One region of the Blautia sp. ZXY-1-B12 genome, then DNA from elsewhere that is predicted to be linked to it. Evidence: riboswitches for the same ligand, from Rfam matches in the RefSeq annotation. Region 1 holds a riboswitch; each other region holds the start of a gene.
What was found. A riboswitch is a leader RNA that binds a small molecule or an ion and turns the genes downstream of it on or off. The one in region 1 is predicted to bind cobalamin.
Positions count from the first base shown of each region.

Region 1 (4,290 bases):
CTTGACACAAATCTGGATCAGACAATAAATCTGATAAAGAAAGCACATACTACTTTTCTTGGACCGAAAATAGCGGATAAAACTTATGAAAATGGTTATAGGAAAGTTTTAGGAAGCATGGGATATCGTTTGTGGATTTCGCAAGCAAGCCTTATTCAGATGCCGGGTTATGTCAGCCTGAATCTTAAATGGAAGAATGATGGAGTTGCACCATTTTATGAAGACTGGCCTGTATGGGTTCTGGTAGAAGATGAGGATGGAAATAGTCTTGAAAAAGAAGCGGTTGACATTTCGTTAAAATCACTTCTGCCGGAAGAAACTTTACAGACAAAAACAAGAATGCAGGTAAAAAAGCTGATCTCACTGGCCGGAAAGAAATATAAGATCAGTATAGGTATTGAAGATCCGATGACTGGGAAATTAGCTGTTCGATTTTCAATGAAAGGAACTTATAATGAAGGGAAAAATTATCTTTTTCAGTAAACTGAAAGAGTTACGTTTTGATATTTAGAAACTAAAATTACCTTATTTAATTACTATAAATGAGCAAATTTGAAAAAATGCACAAAATTATCCTGCTAATTTCATAAATGCTTCAAAATCATCACTTGCTTTTGCACATAGGAATAGATACTGATACTTTTCCTGATGAACGGCACTACAGATTCGATGATATCCATCTTGAAAAGACCGATATCCGCCAGTTCCTGTGACACAAATATAATGTGTCAGTGACATCAACAGCCAGTACCTCTGTATTCCCTTTGAGGAGCGTATCTGGTATGTATCCAGGGCCAGATGGTTTTTGCATTGCCTGAAAAATATCTCAATCGGCCATCGACAAACATAACAGGAAAGGATCTCCTGTGTAGATAAGGATACATTTGTGCTAATGAAAGCACGTAGTGCTTTAGGATTACCAAATGCTTTTTCAGGATAGCTTAAAAGAACAACTGCATTTTCTATGCCGCTGAGGTTTCCCTCATACCGGTACACATAATAGTTGCGTTTTTTGACTGTGACGAGGTCAAATCCTTTATGTGTTGTGGATCGTTCAGCAGCCAGTTCACTGAGTTTCTTTTTCATTCCTGATGGATACAGCAGACGGTTTGTTTTCAAAGCACCAATGGTATGGAACCCTTTCTGTACAAAAGTATTGATTATTTTTTCAGAAACATACCAGCAGTCACAAAGGAAATAAGACATTACTGGTGGAACAGGCAGTTCCTTTGCAATATTTTGTACAATATCAATCTTGGAAATTGATTTATTGTACATTACAAAAGCATAGTTCAGGACAATGCCGTTACAGGAAAGCATAACAGCTACTGCCTGATGTCCGTAGTCTTGTTTCCCCTTTAAATGGGATTGGTGAAAGTACGCATCTTCAATCGGATGCAGAGCCTGTGACGAAGGCTTTGTCTTTGAAGCTATCGTATCGTCTACAATGCAGAAAACAGGCTTTCCGGTGCGTGCTGCTTCTGAATAAATAATCTCTATAACAGAACGTTTTAACGTATCTAAAAGTAGAGAATCATCCCATTTCCCTGAATTAAGGAAATGTGCAATCGTAGTTCTGTGACAGGAACTGTTTTTAGCAAAATCCGTGGTTTTTCCATGATATCCTGAAATGAAAATGCTGATCAGGATACTTATAAGGTGGTTTATCACCCGGTTCGAATAAAATTTGCATAAATTTAATTTCTTAAGCTGGTTGTATATGAATGCGGAATGATGTATAGTATTTGCGAGAGACACCTTCTTTCGTAAATGTTGCAAATGTTTGTTTAGGCACTTTCATTATACAACACACGGAATCGAGGTATCTTTCTTTTATGCAAAATCACGAACTTGCTCATTTATAGTAGTAAAAATATTTTAGCATAAACAAAGAAATGCCACAAGAGAAGGTAGTGCTGCAAAGAGACCCTTATTATGGAATAGATACTGGAATCTGAATATTCAAGACCATAGTAAAAGTGAATAAAAAAACATATAAATATTAGATGTAAATTATTGACGTTAACCAAATGGAATTATATAATAAAAATATAATGAAGTTGGGGAAAAGCCTTAGCGCGGAGTAAAAATAGTTTTTGACTTTTAGCCCCTGATATCATATTATAAAAATAATGCATGTTTCCAGTAATATGGAATTAAAAGGGAAACCGGTGCAAGTCCGGTACGGTCCCGCCACTGTAAAAGGGAGCTTTTTATCATATATGTCACTGCTTAAGAGGCGGGAAGACGATAAAATGCGATGAACTTAAGTCAGGAGACCTGCTTGCATTAAAAAAGGTTATTTCTTACGGTGTATAAGAAAGGCTTTATTTTTATACCTAAAATACATTTTAAGAAAAAGATCTTTTTTATTTCAGGAAAGGATGTGAGAAAAGAAAACTTGAATTTTTATACAAATACGACAGAAAGGTAAAAAAGGAATGAAAAAGATAATAAGTTTTATATTGACAATGATTATGCTGCTTACCTGCACCAGTATTTCAGTTATGGCAGCTGACACTCAGAGTGATACAACAAATCAGGACGGAAAAATGACAATAGGAGTGTCCGTATATAATCTGAATGATGCAGAAGTAAGAGCATTTAGAAATTATTTTGAAAATTATGTCGGCATGGCTTTTGATGTCGAGTTTTTATATTCTTCCAGTATAAGTACAGCAGAAGAAGAAATCAGCTTTATCAACGAGCTTCATGAAAGAAATGTAAAGGGAATTATTTCTTTCCTTTCCTCAGATCTTGAAGAAGTTCTTCCGGTATGTGAAGAATATGGTATGTATTATGTACGTGGCTCAGGAACGATCAGTGATGAAATGTATGAGAAAGTAAAGGATAATCCTTATTTTCTGGGAACAATAGGAACATCTGTTGAAACAGAAATGGATGCGGCTGCCAATATGGCGGAGTATTTTGTTTCAGAGGATCAGAATAACCAGAATCATTACATAATAGCATGTGGAGGATCTGCTATCGGTAATGAGATGCATCGTCTGAGAACGATTGGTATTCTGAATAAGCTTCAGGAAGCATATGGCCTGTCATATGAGAAGTCTGTAGAAGAACTGGTGAATACGCAGGATACTGAAGAAATTGAAACAGGCAGTGACATTAAGATTACTCTGGTTCCGGGGTATCCAAAAGATCACCTGGATGAAAAGCTGGCTGATTCGCTGAATACAGGAGAGTATAATGTTATTCTGAGTGTAGTGAGCGCAAGTGATTTTATCAAGATAATTGATGCTTATGAAGAAGAGAACAGTACAGATGTATTGTTGGGTTCCATTGACTGTTTTACAGAAGATACATACGAAATGTTTAATAAAAAGGGATATAACGGCAAGGAAAGAATCGACTATCTTGTAGGAAAATACGGTGCTATCGTTGCACCATCATTTGTTGCCATGAAAAATGCTCTGGAAGGCTTTGCAGAAGATTACCGTGAAGATGGAAGTGCTTTCCGGCTGCAGCAGTCATTCTGGACAGCGGATTCAGTAGATGAGTTTAATAAGCAGTATGCGTTATCTATTGGAATGTATGATAATACATATAGTGTAGAGGACATGATGGAAGTTCTGAAATCCTATACACCGGAAACAAATTTTGAGAAATTCCGGAAATTTACGGAAAAATAGATAGAAAATAAGAGTCTAAAATAATTGACGTATACATGATGGTATGTTATGATAAATGAGTATTCATACGGTCATTTAATGATTTTAGAGATAAGTTCAGACCAGCAGAAGCGTCCTGCTGGTCTGATTAAAAGGGAAACCGGTGTAAATCCGGTACGATCCCGTCACTGTGATAGTTGGTTTTCAGCTGAATGCCACTGGAAGATATTTTTCTGGGAAGGTGCTGAAAATGGGTAAGCTTAAGTCAGGAGACCTGCTTATTTCTGGTAAAAGAGATTCTTGCGGACGACGAGAAATCCTGATTAAGAGTTACAACTTCATGTGTTGCATATATATGTTTGATTCTTTAATGGTAAGATTTCGTGACGGATGTGGGAGCATCTGTCTTTTTTTTCGTTCAAAATCACAGGAATGGACAGTATGAGAAGGAAGAAAAACAACGAAGAAACAAAAAAAGAAAGGAAGTAAAGGATGAAAAAAACAAAAAGAGAATTACTTGTGTTAGCAGCGGCAACAACAGTTGCATTATTAATGGGAGTTACTGTACAGGCGAAGGGTGATGAGAAGGTTTTAAACTTCGGATGTCAGATGTACACAGATGGATGTGTAAACAGTGCAAATGATGAAAACAGTGGATGGA
Region 1 covers NZ_JBWJVP010000164.1:2,481-6,770, forward strand. Annotated here, with positions in the region: gene AC075L_RS08355 (DUF4832 domain-containing protein) at 1-483, shown strand, start outside; gene AC075L_RS08360 (transposase) at 571-1,671, opposite strand; cobalamin riboswitch at 2,120-2,302, shown strand; gene AC075L_RS08365 (hypothetical protein) at 2,442-3,650, shown strand; cobalamin riboswitch at 3,726-3,925, shown strand; gene AC075L_RS08370 (ABC transporter substrate-binding protein) at 4,122-4,290, shown strand, end outside.

Region 2 (4,290 bases), on a different contig from region 1:
ACCGCCTGAATCTGCAGTAATCGCATCTGATATTGCGGTAAAAAGCGGAAATGTTTATCTGGGATTTGCAGATCGATTTACAGGCACACTGATCATTACGGGAGAGATTTCCGATGTAATGTCAGCGATGACTGAGGTTGTGGATTATTTCAGAGACACTCTGGGTTATGTAGTCTGCAAGATTACCAAAAGATAGGAAGTGTTGGGATGGCAGGGATGACAACCAGAGAATTACTGGAAAAGCTTTATAACCAGGATTATGAGAAATTAAAGGGAAAAAAGCTGCGTATGACCAGGGTAAGGGTTCCGGGAAAGGAAGTGTGCCTGGCGCATGTGATCAATCCTTCACAGAGCTGTATTTATCAGAATCTTGGTCTGCATATTGGAGTCCATGAGGGAGAAGACCACACAGGAGAAGCAATTGGAATGATTCGTTTTACCCCATGGGAAGCAGTGGTTGTAGCTGCTGATATTGCAGTGAAAAGTGCAAATGTGGAGATTGGTTTCATGGATCGCTTCAGCGGATCATTGATCCTTACGGGAGGTCTGACGGAAGTTCAGACTGCAGTGGAAGAAGTGGTGAAATTTTTTAGAGAGGTGCTTGGCTTTAAGACTTGTGCAGTTCACAAAAGTTAAAACATACGAAAAGTCAGTTATTCTGTACCGATGGTGCTTATGTAACTGCCGGAATAGCTGAGAGAAGTGAAAGGGACAGACATTAAATATGAAGAAAATATTTCTGATGGGCAGAAGTGAAGCAGGTAAGACTTCATTAACGCAGGCATTAAAAGGCGAAAAACTTCATTATGTAAAAACGCAGTATACGAATACGGATGATGATACCATTGATTCTCCGGGAGAGTATGCAGAGTCCAAGCATTTCAGCGTAGGGCTGGCCTGTTTTTCTTTTGAAGCAGATGTGGTGGCAATGGTACAGTCAGCAGATGAACCTTTCAGTTTGTTTGGCTATGGCAGTAATGCATTTATTCTGAGACCACTGATAGGAATCATTACGAAAATAGATTCTCCTTATGCGAATGTTCCAATGGTGCGTCAGTGGATGCTGAATGCAGGATGTGAAAGAATTTTTCTGGTAAACAATGTGACCGGAGAGGGGATTGATGAGCTGAGAGCGTTTTTGAATGAGGATGTTCCAAAGCTGAGTCTGGAAGAAGCAAAATTCAGACAGAGTCTTGGTCTGAATGAATGGGATCCGCTACCGGAAGGTGTGGAATATTCATGCCAAAACACCTCACGGAATAGTGGTGTGTGAACAGTAACGAATGAACAATAATAATTTGGAAAATATATTGATAAATAGTTGACAAGCTTGTTGCAGGGTGTTATTATAATGACAGTATAATTCCATACAGAACATATTAAGTGCTGATACTGTGAGAAAGAACAGTACAGAAAGAGGGAATCAGGTGAGAAACCTGAGCGATCCGGTCACTGTAACAGAGGAGCAAATCTCAGAATGTCCATTGTGCCATAGCATGAGAAGGAGAGAGGAGCGATGAGCCTGGAGCCAGGAAACCTGCTTGGTATGGCGAGGTTAAACTTCCGTGTAAAGTGTAACAACCAACTCCGTTGAATCCGCAGCTTCGGAGTGTTGTCTGCTTTTATCTGAAGGCAGACATTTTTTATGGAATGCGCCTGTTCTTTATGAATTATACATGATTAAATGGCAGGCGATACTACTTCGGATTTATTCGTTCCCTCCGCGCACTCATGAACGGATTTTTTTCTACCCCGGGGTAGCATCGCTCCCTCTTATTAATTTTAAATGTATGATCTGTGAAAAATACTGTAATGAATTTTCAATGCTTTGTTATGTGAAGAGAAATTGATAATTTATTAGAGTATTTTTTTTATTTCGTCCTCTGATGGGTGGGATTGATGGAGACTGAGAAAACGGAATTATTCTGGAAAGATAAAAACTTGCAACAGGAGAGGAGAGGTAGCAATGGAGAAACCTTATTGGGAAGGGAAAGAATATTCTTATTTCAGTCATAAGAAATGTGAATTTTTTCCGTGTCATAAGAATGCAAATCCGGATGATTTTAACTGTCTGTTCTGTTATTGCCCGCTATATGCCCTGGGTGAGAAATGCGGTGGGAATTTCCGGTATACGGAAAAGGGAATTAAAGACTGCACAAACTGTATGCTTCCGCATAAGCGAAAAAACTATGGATATGTCACAGGAAAATACCAGGAACTGGCTGATATGATGAAAAGAGCAAAGGAAAGTATCAGCAAATAAGAGGAGAATGTGTCGCTGCTTAGAACGGAGTGAACAGTAACAATGTGTCAGATTAGCACAAATAAGAAAGAACGATTTTCATTGTAATACAATGCTTGTTCTGCTAGAATAAGGATAGCAAAAGAGAAGAGTCTGTAAGATTTTCAAGTCTGTTCTGAGTTAGTATATAAAGCATTTCACACACATTTTCCACACTTTTCACATGTACAGAAGAAAATGCATCACAGGCATTTGACGTCTTTTCCTGGCGACATTTTCTTGTTGGCAGAGCTCTGCATTTCTACATAGAGCCGTCGGAAAACAGGGAAAATTCACTGTTTTCCGACGGTTTTTGTCATTGATCATGGTTGAAAAACAAAAAAGATAATGATATAATGATATTATATTTATGTAAAGGAGTTAACTACTACATGAAAAAAAGAAATACAGCGATACGCGCATTGTCAGTTTTTCTGGCTTATGCAATGGTTTATACATCGGTACCAGCTGCGGGTCAGGAAATGTTTGGATCCGGAGTCAACAGGGAGACAGAAGAAAATACATCAGATCTGAAAGAATTTCAAAGTTCACAGGCAGATGAATTTGGAACAGATACGGGATCGGATGCAGAATTGTTCGGAAGCGATGATGCAAAACAGGAGTTTCAGGATGGAGAAAACTCAGAAGAGGGTACAGACGGAATCAGGTATATTAAGGGCCGTCCGTTGACAGAAGAGGAAAGAAAGGAAGAACTGGAACCCTTTAAAAATTTAAAACCTTTGGATCCGGGAATTGAAGTGGAGAGTGATCTGACATCAGTTTATGCTGCATATGGAAACAGGGAGGCTGCATTTCCATCTTCCTATGATGCCAGAAAGGAAGGATTAGTTACGCCCGTAAAGAATCAGAATCCATTTGGAACCTGCTGGGCTTTTGGTATGGCAGCAATCATGGAGACTTCGCTTCTGGCACAGAACAAAGGAACCTACGATCTGTCAGAAGAACATTTATCATATTTTTTCTCCAACAGACAGAATGATCCTCTTGGAAATACCCCTGATGATAAGAATTATGTACTGGGAAATTATCACGTGATAGGAGGTAATGATCACCTGGCAGCGATTTATCTCAGTACATGGTCGGGAATGACCACAGAGGCCGATGTACCATTTCCTACGGATTCTTCGCATCAGAATGATCTGACTGTGCAGATTCCGGAAAGTAAGGCTTATAATTCTGCAGCATATCTGAAAAATGCATCTGTTTCCAAATACAGTGAGGAACGTATGAAAGAAATGCTGCTGAATGACCATGCAGTATCCATTATGCTTTATATGAAGGAAAGTTATGTAAATCCGGACACAGCTGCATATTGTTATCCTGTTGGAAAATCAAATTCGACTGTAATTAATCATATTGTGACAGTGGTCGGATGGGATGATACGTATTCAAAGGATAATTTCCTTCCTGTTTCCAATGTAACATCTGATGGTGCGTGGATCATCAAAAACAGTTGGGGGGAGAAGAAAGGAGACGGAGGATATTACTATCTTTCTTATCAGGATCCCAATATCAGTAAACTTGTAAGTGCAGAGGCAGTGGCTGCTTCGGATCAAAAGTACAGGAATAATTATTTTTATGATGGTTCTTCAGCACTTTCAGTGATTCCGATACAGGCGGGACAGTCAGTAGCAGCAGTTTATGAGACAACTGCAGGAAAGGGAAAAGCAGAAGTCCTGGGGGAGGTTAATCTTGTTACAAACAGTGACAATGCCTGTTACAAAATTCAGATATACACCGATCTGACAGATCCATATGACCCGGAAAGCGGGACTGCTGCATATGCTGCTCCATATGAGTTTGAACAGCCAATCGCAGGTGTACAGACTATCAGTGTACCAGAGGTGGTTTTGAAACAGGGAAGCAGATATTCTGTTGTGATCACAAACAGTGGGATTGAAAAAATCAGCTTTGGAGTGGAAGCAAAGTCCAGTTATGGGAACTGGTTTACCTGTACGGCGGGGATAGAAACAGGGCAGACATTCTAT
Region 2 covers NZ_JBWJVP010000191.1:39,610-43,899, forward strand. Annotated here, with positions in the region: gene AC075L_RS11050 (BMC domain-containing protein) at 1-196, shown strand, start outside; gene AC075L_RS11055 (BMC domain-containing protein) at 208-636, shown strand; gene AC075L_RS11060 (EutP/PduV family microcompartment system protein) at 725-1,273, shown strand; cobalamin riboswitch at 1,365-1,559, shown strand; gene AC075L_RS11065 (cysteine-rich small domain-containing protein) at 1,967-2,263, shown strand; gene AC075L_RS11070 (C1 family peptidase) at 2,674-4,290, shown strand, end outside.
Region 2: it holds a riboswitch for cobalamin, as region 1 does, so the genes downstream of both, AC075L_RS11065 (cysteine-rich small domain-containing protein) here and AC075L_RS08365 (hypothetical protein) in region 1, are expected to answer to the same signal.

Region 3 (4,290 bases), on a different contig from region 1:
GGACTTATTGGAAGAAATGGTTCCGGGAAATCCACCACATTTAAGGCTTTGCTTGGCCTGATTCATCCGGATGGCGGAGAGATAGAGGTCTTTGGGAAAAAGGCAGAAGAGCTTAAGCCGGAGGATAAGCAGAAACTGGGAGTTGTTTTTGCAGATTCAGGCTTCAGTATGTATCTGACAGTAGCGGGCGTGGCAAATATTATGAAAAGCATATATCCAGATTTTGACAGAGAGGAATTTCTGCAGCAGTGCAGAAGATTCAATCTGCCCACAGACAAGAAAATCAAAGAATTTTCCACTGGTATGAAAGCAAAGTTTAAAGTACTGGCAGCATTAAGCCATAAGGCAGAATTGCTGATTCTGGATGAGCCCACAGTTGGTCTGGATGTGATAGCCAGGGATGAGGTGCTGAACATGCTGAGAGAATATATGGAAGAAAATGAAAGCAGTTCTATTCTGATCAGTTCGCATATTTCATCAGATCTGGAGAGTCTTTGTGACGATTTTTATATGATCCATGCCGGAAAAATTATCCTTCATGAGGATACAGATGTACTGCTGTCAGATTATGCAGTTCTTAAAGTTTCAGAAGAAGAGTACGAAAAACTGGATCAGCAATACCTTATTAAGATCCGGAAAGAAGCTTATGGATACAGGTGTCTGACAAACCAGAAACAATTTTATATGGAAAATTATCCGGATGTTGTAATTGAGAATGGAAAGATTGATGATCTGGTAGTGATGATGGAGGAACAGGTATGAAGGGATTATTTGTAAAGGATATAGAACTGATGAAACAGCAGAAACAGTATTTTATCCTGGTTATTGTAATGGGAGTCATCCTGAATCTGGCAGGAAGCGGGAGCGTCAGTTTTGCTATAGGATATTTTACGTTTGTCACAGCAATTTTTGCCATTACGACTATAAGTTATGATGAGTTTGATAATGGTCTTGCATTTCTTATGACCTTGCCGGTTACCAGAAAACAGTATGTGGCGGAGAAATATCTGCTGGGAGCAGGGCTTACGGCTGCAGCGTGGGGAATTGAAGCAATAACGGGAGTGATCTGTAAAGGTGTGGCAGAGCTTCAGGGGTGCCTGAGTGAGAAAATTATTGGCACTCTGATATACATTCCACTGGCGCTTCTTATGTTGTCAGTATCGCTCCCGCTTGTAATACATTTTGGAGCAGAAAAAGGACGTTATATTGCAATGGTCATGTGGGCTATTATAATTGCCGTAGTTTATGCTCTGATAAAAACAATGGGACTTTCAGCAGACGCAGTCGATGCATGGCTGAATGGACTTAACCGGGGAATGGTATTGGCCGGAGTTGTATTATTTACAGTAATTGTATATATGGGATCTTTTTGGATTGGTGTCCGGCTTATGGAGAAGAAAGAATTCTGATGTGTCTCGAATATGGTTGTAATTATAAAAGCAGTGTGCTAAAATTATATCAGCGTAATTGAATAGCTGTTAAGTGAACATTATCATACGCAGATTTTGTGTATGATAATGTGAGAGGGAATCAGGTGAAATGCCTGAACGGTTGCGGCCACTGTATACAGAAAAAAAGCGGGATTGTAATATGTCATTGCATAAATATGTGAGAAGGCGGAATCCGGCTGTCAGAGAGTATTTGGAAATATTTCTGATACAACATTCATGAACTGCTGAAGCATGGATGTTGTATCAGTTTTTATTTTATGGGAACTTTCTGTGATCTGTGAGTCAGGAAACCTGCCTGACAGCGTAAAGAAGGAGCTTCCGTAAAAAGTATCCGTTATTCTTATCACTTCTATTTTACTTTTTCTGAAGTCCCATCTTTTCGGTTACACGAACAGGTAAATAACATATACGAAAAGAGAGGAAGTCAAATGAAAAACAGGTATTTATCCACAAGAATCATGGCAATTATGATGGCAGCAGCTATGGCAGTTTCCGCAGCTCCGGCAGCTTTTGCAGCAGAGAGAGCAGACTCTGAGACAATCAAAGAGGACAATCAGCCGGCAGCAGATGCAGACTCTGATACACAGGAAGATGCAGACGCACAGGATTCAGCAGATGCAGATAAGACAGCAGACGCAGAAGGTACAAAGACAGAATATCCTCTGACCATCACAACCTATGATTATGATGGAAATGAAATCGAAACAACCTATGAAAAGGCACCGGAGAAAGTTCTTGCTGTATATCAGGGAAGCATTGAAACCATGCTTGCACTTGGCCTGGAAGACCGTCTGGTAGCTACTGCAGGTCTTGACAATGAAGTTCCGGATGAACTTAAAGATGCATTTTCAAAAACAAATTATCTTGATGAATTTACTCCATCCCTTGAGACTGTAACGATGTTGGAGCCAGACATGATCTTATCCTGGAGTTCCCTGTTTTCTGATAAAAATCTCGGAAATGTAACAGACTGGATCGACAAAGGCTGCAACACTTATTACAACACAAACACACGCCCTGACGGAGACAGAACTCTGGAAAATGAATTTACAGACATCTTAAATCTTGGAAAGATTTTTGATGTACAGGACAAAGCACAGGCAATCGTAGATGATGCAAAGGCAGTGATCGATAAAACTCTTACAGCAACAGCAGATGTAGAAGAGAAACCAAGCGTAATGGTTCTGGAACCTCTTGGAGAAGATATCACAAACTATGGTGCAAAGAGCCTTGGTGGAGATATGGTAACACAACTGGGTGCGACTCTGGCAAACCCGGATGCTTCTACAGCAGGAAAAGAAGATATCATTGCGGCAAACCCTGATGTGATTTTTGTTGTATACATGCCATATGCAGGTGATGATCCGGAAACTGTAAAAGAAAGCCAGCTTGCCGTTATCAAGGATGACGAAGCACTTCAGAGCCTTGACGCTGTAAAGAACGGTCGTGTTTATCCGATCATGCTCAGTGAAATGTACGCAAGTGCAACACGTACACAGGATGGTATTGAAACTTTCGCAAAAGGATTATATCCGGATGTGAATCTTGACTGATTGAGGACATAACAGTGAAAGAACAGGTTTCACAGACAAAAAAAGGCAGTGTGCTCAGGACATCCATGTATGTGGCAGTTCTTATCGGGCTTGCGGCATTTTTGATTTTTTCCATTCTTGCAGCAATCACTTTTGGAAATGCAGATCTGTCACTGAAAGATGTTTACAGTGTCATTGCATATAAATTGTTTCATATCAAAAGCCTGTCCGCCTATGCAGAAGGCGCAGTTCACGATGTTGTGTGGTTGATCCGGCTGCCCAGAGTCCTGCTGGCTCTGGCAGTTGGAATGGCTCTTTCCGTCTGTGGCGTAGTTATGCAGGCAATTGTCCAGAACCCACTGGCAGATCCGTATGTACTTGGTATTTCATCCGGTGCATCCCTTGGTGCAACACTGGCGATCATGCTTGGAGTTGGTGGATTTCTCAGTGGAAATTCAGTTGGTGTTACTGCATTTATTGGTGCAATGGTCACTTCTTTTGCAGTAATTGCCATTGCAAACATGGGCGGAAAAGCTACTTCTGCCAAACTGATCCTTGCCGGAATGGCTGTCAGTGCGGTATGTTCTGCTTTTTCCAATTTTGTTATCTATATCACCAATGACAAAAATGCAGCAACAGAAGTAATGAAGTGGACGATGGGAAGCCTTGCAGGCGCAAGCTGGAGCAGAGTAGGTGTAATGCTTCCTGTTACATTGATCTGTGTAATTATTTTCTGGACGCAATATCGTAATCTGAATCTGATGCTGTTAGGAGATGATGTATCGATCACACTGGGAACTGATTTGCACAAGCTGAGAACTTTTTATCTGATCGTTGCTTCTGTAATGATTGGGTTTGCAGTATATTGTGCGGGTGTGATCGGCTTTGTAGGACTTGTGATCCCTCATGTGATCAGAATCCTGTTTGGAACAGGCCACAGAAGATTACTGCCATTAAGTGCACTGCTTGGTGCATCATTCCTGATCTGGTGTGATGTGGCATGTCGTGTGATCCTGAAGAATTCTGAGATGCCGATCGGTGTGCTGGTATCCATTATCGGTGCTCCATGCTTTATTTATCTGCTTGTGCGGAAATCCTATGGATTTGGAGGTAGTAAGTAATGAAAATCACTACAGAAGATATTCAGGTTGGATTTCACGCCAGACAGATACTGAAGGGAATTTCCATAGAGTCAAAGGATAAGGAACTGGTAGGGATCATCGGACCAAACGGAAGCGGAAAATCTACATTATTAAAATGCATCTACCGTATCCTGAAGCCAGATGCAGGTGCCGTTTATCTGGACG
Region 3 covers NZ_JBWJVP010000208.1:7,533-11,822, forward strand. Annotated here, with positions in the region: gene AC075L_RS12995 (ABC transporter ATP-binding protein) at 1-762, shown strand, start outside; gene AC075L_RS13000 (ABC-2 transporter permease) at 759-1,409, shown strand; cobalamin riboswitch at 1,488-1,764, shown strand; gene AC075L_RS13005 (ABC transporter substrate-binding protein) at 1,880-3,004, shown strand; gene AC075L_RS13010 (FecCD family ABC transporter permease) at 3,019-4,104, shown strand; gene AC075L_RS13015 (ABC transporter ATP-binding protein) at 4,104-4,290, shown strand, end outside.
Region 3: it holds a riboswitch for cobalamin, as region 1 does, so the genes downstream of both, AC075L_RS13005 (ABC transporter substrate-binding protein) here and AC075L_RS08365 (hypothetical protein) in region 1, are expected to answer to the same signal.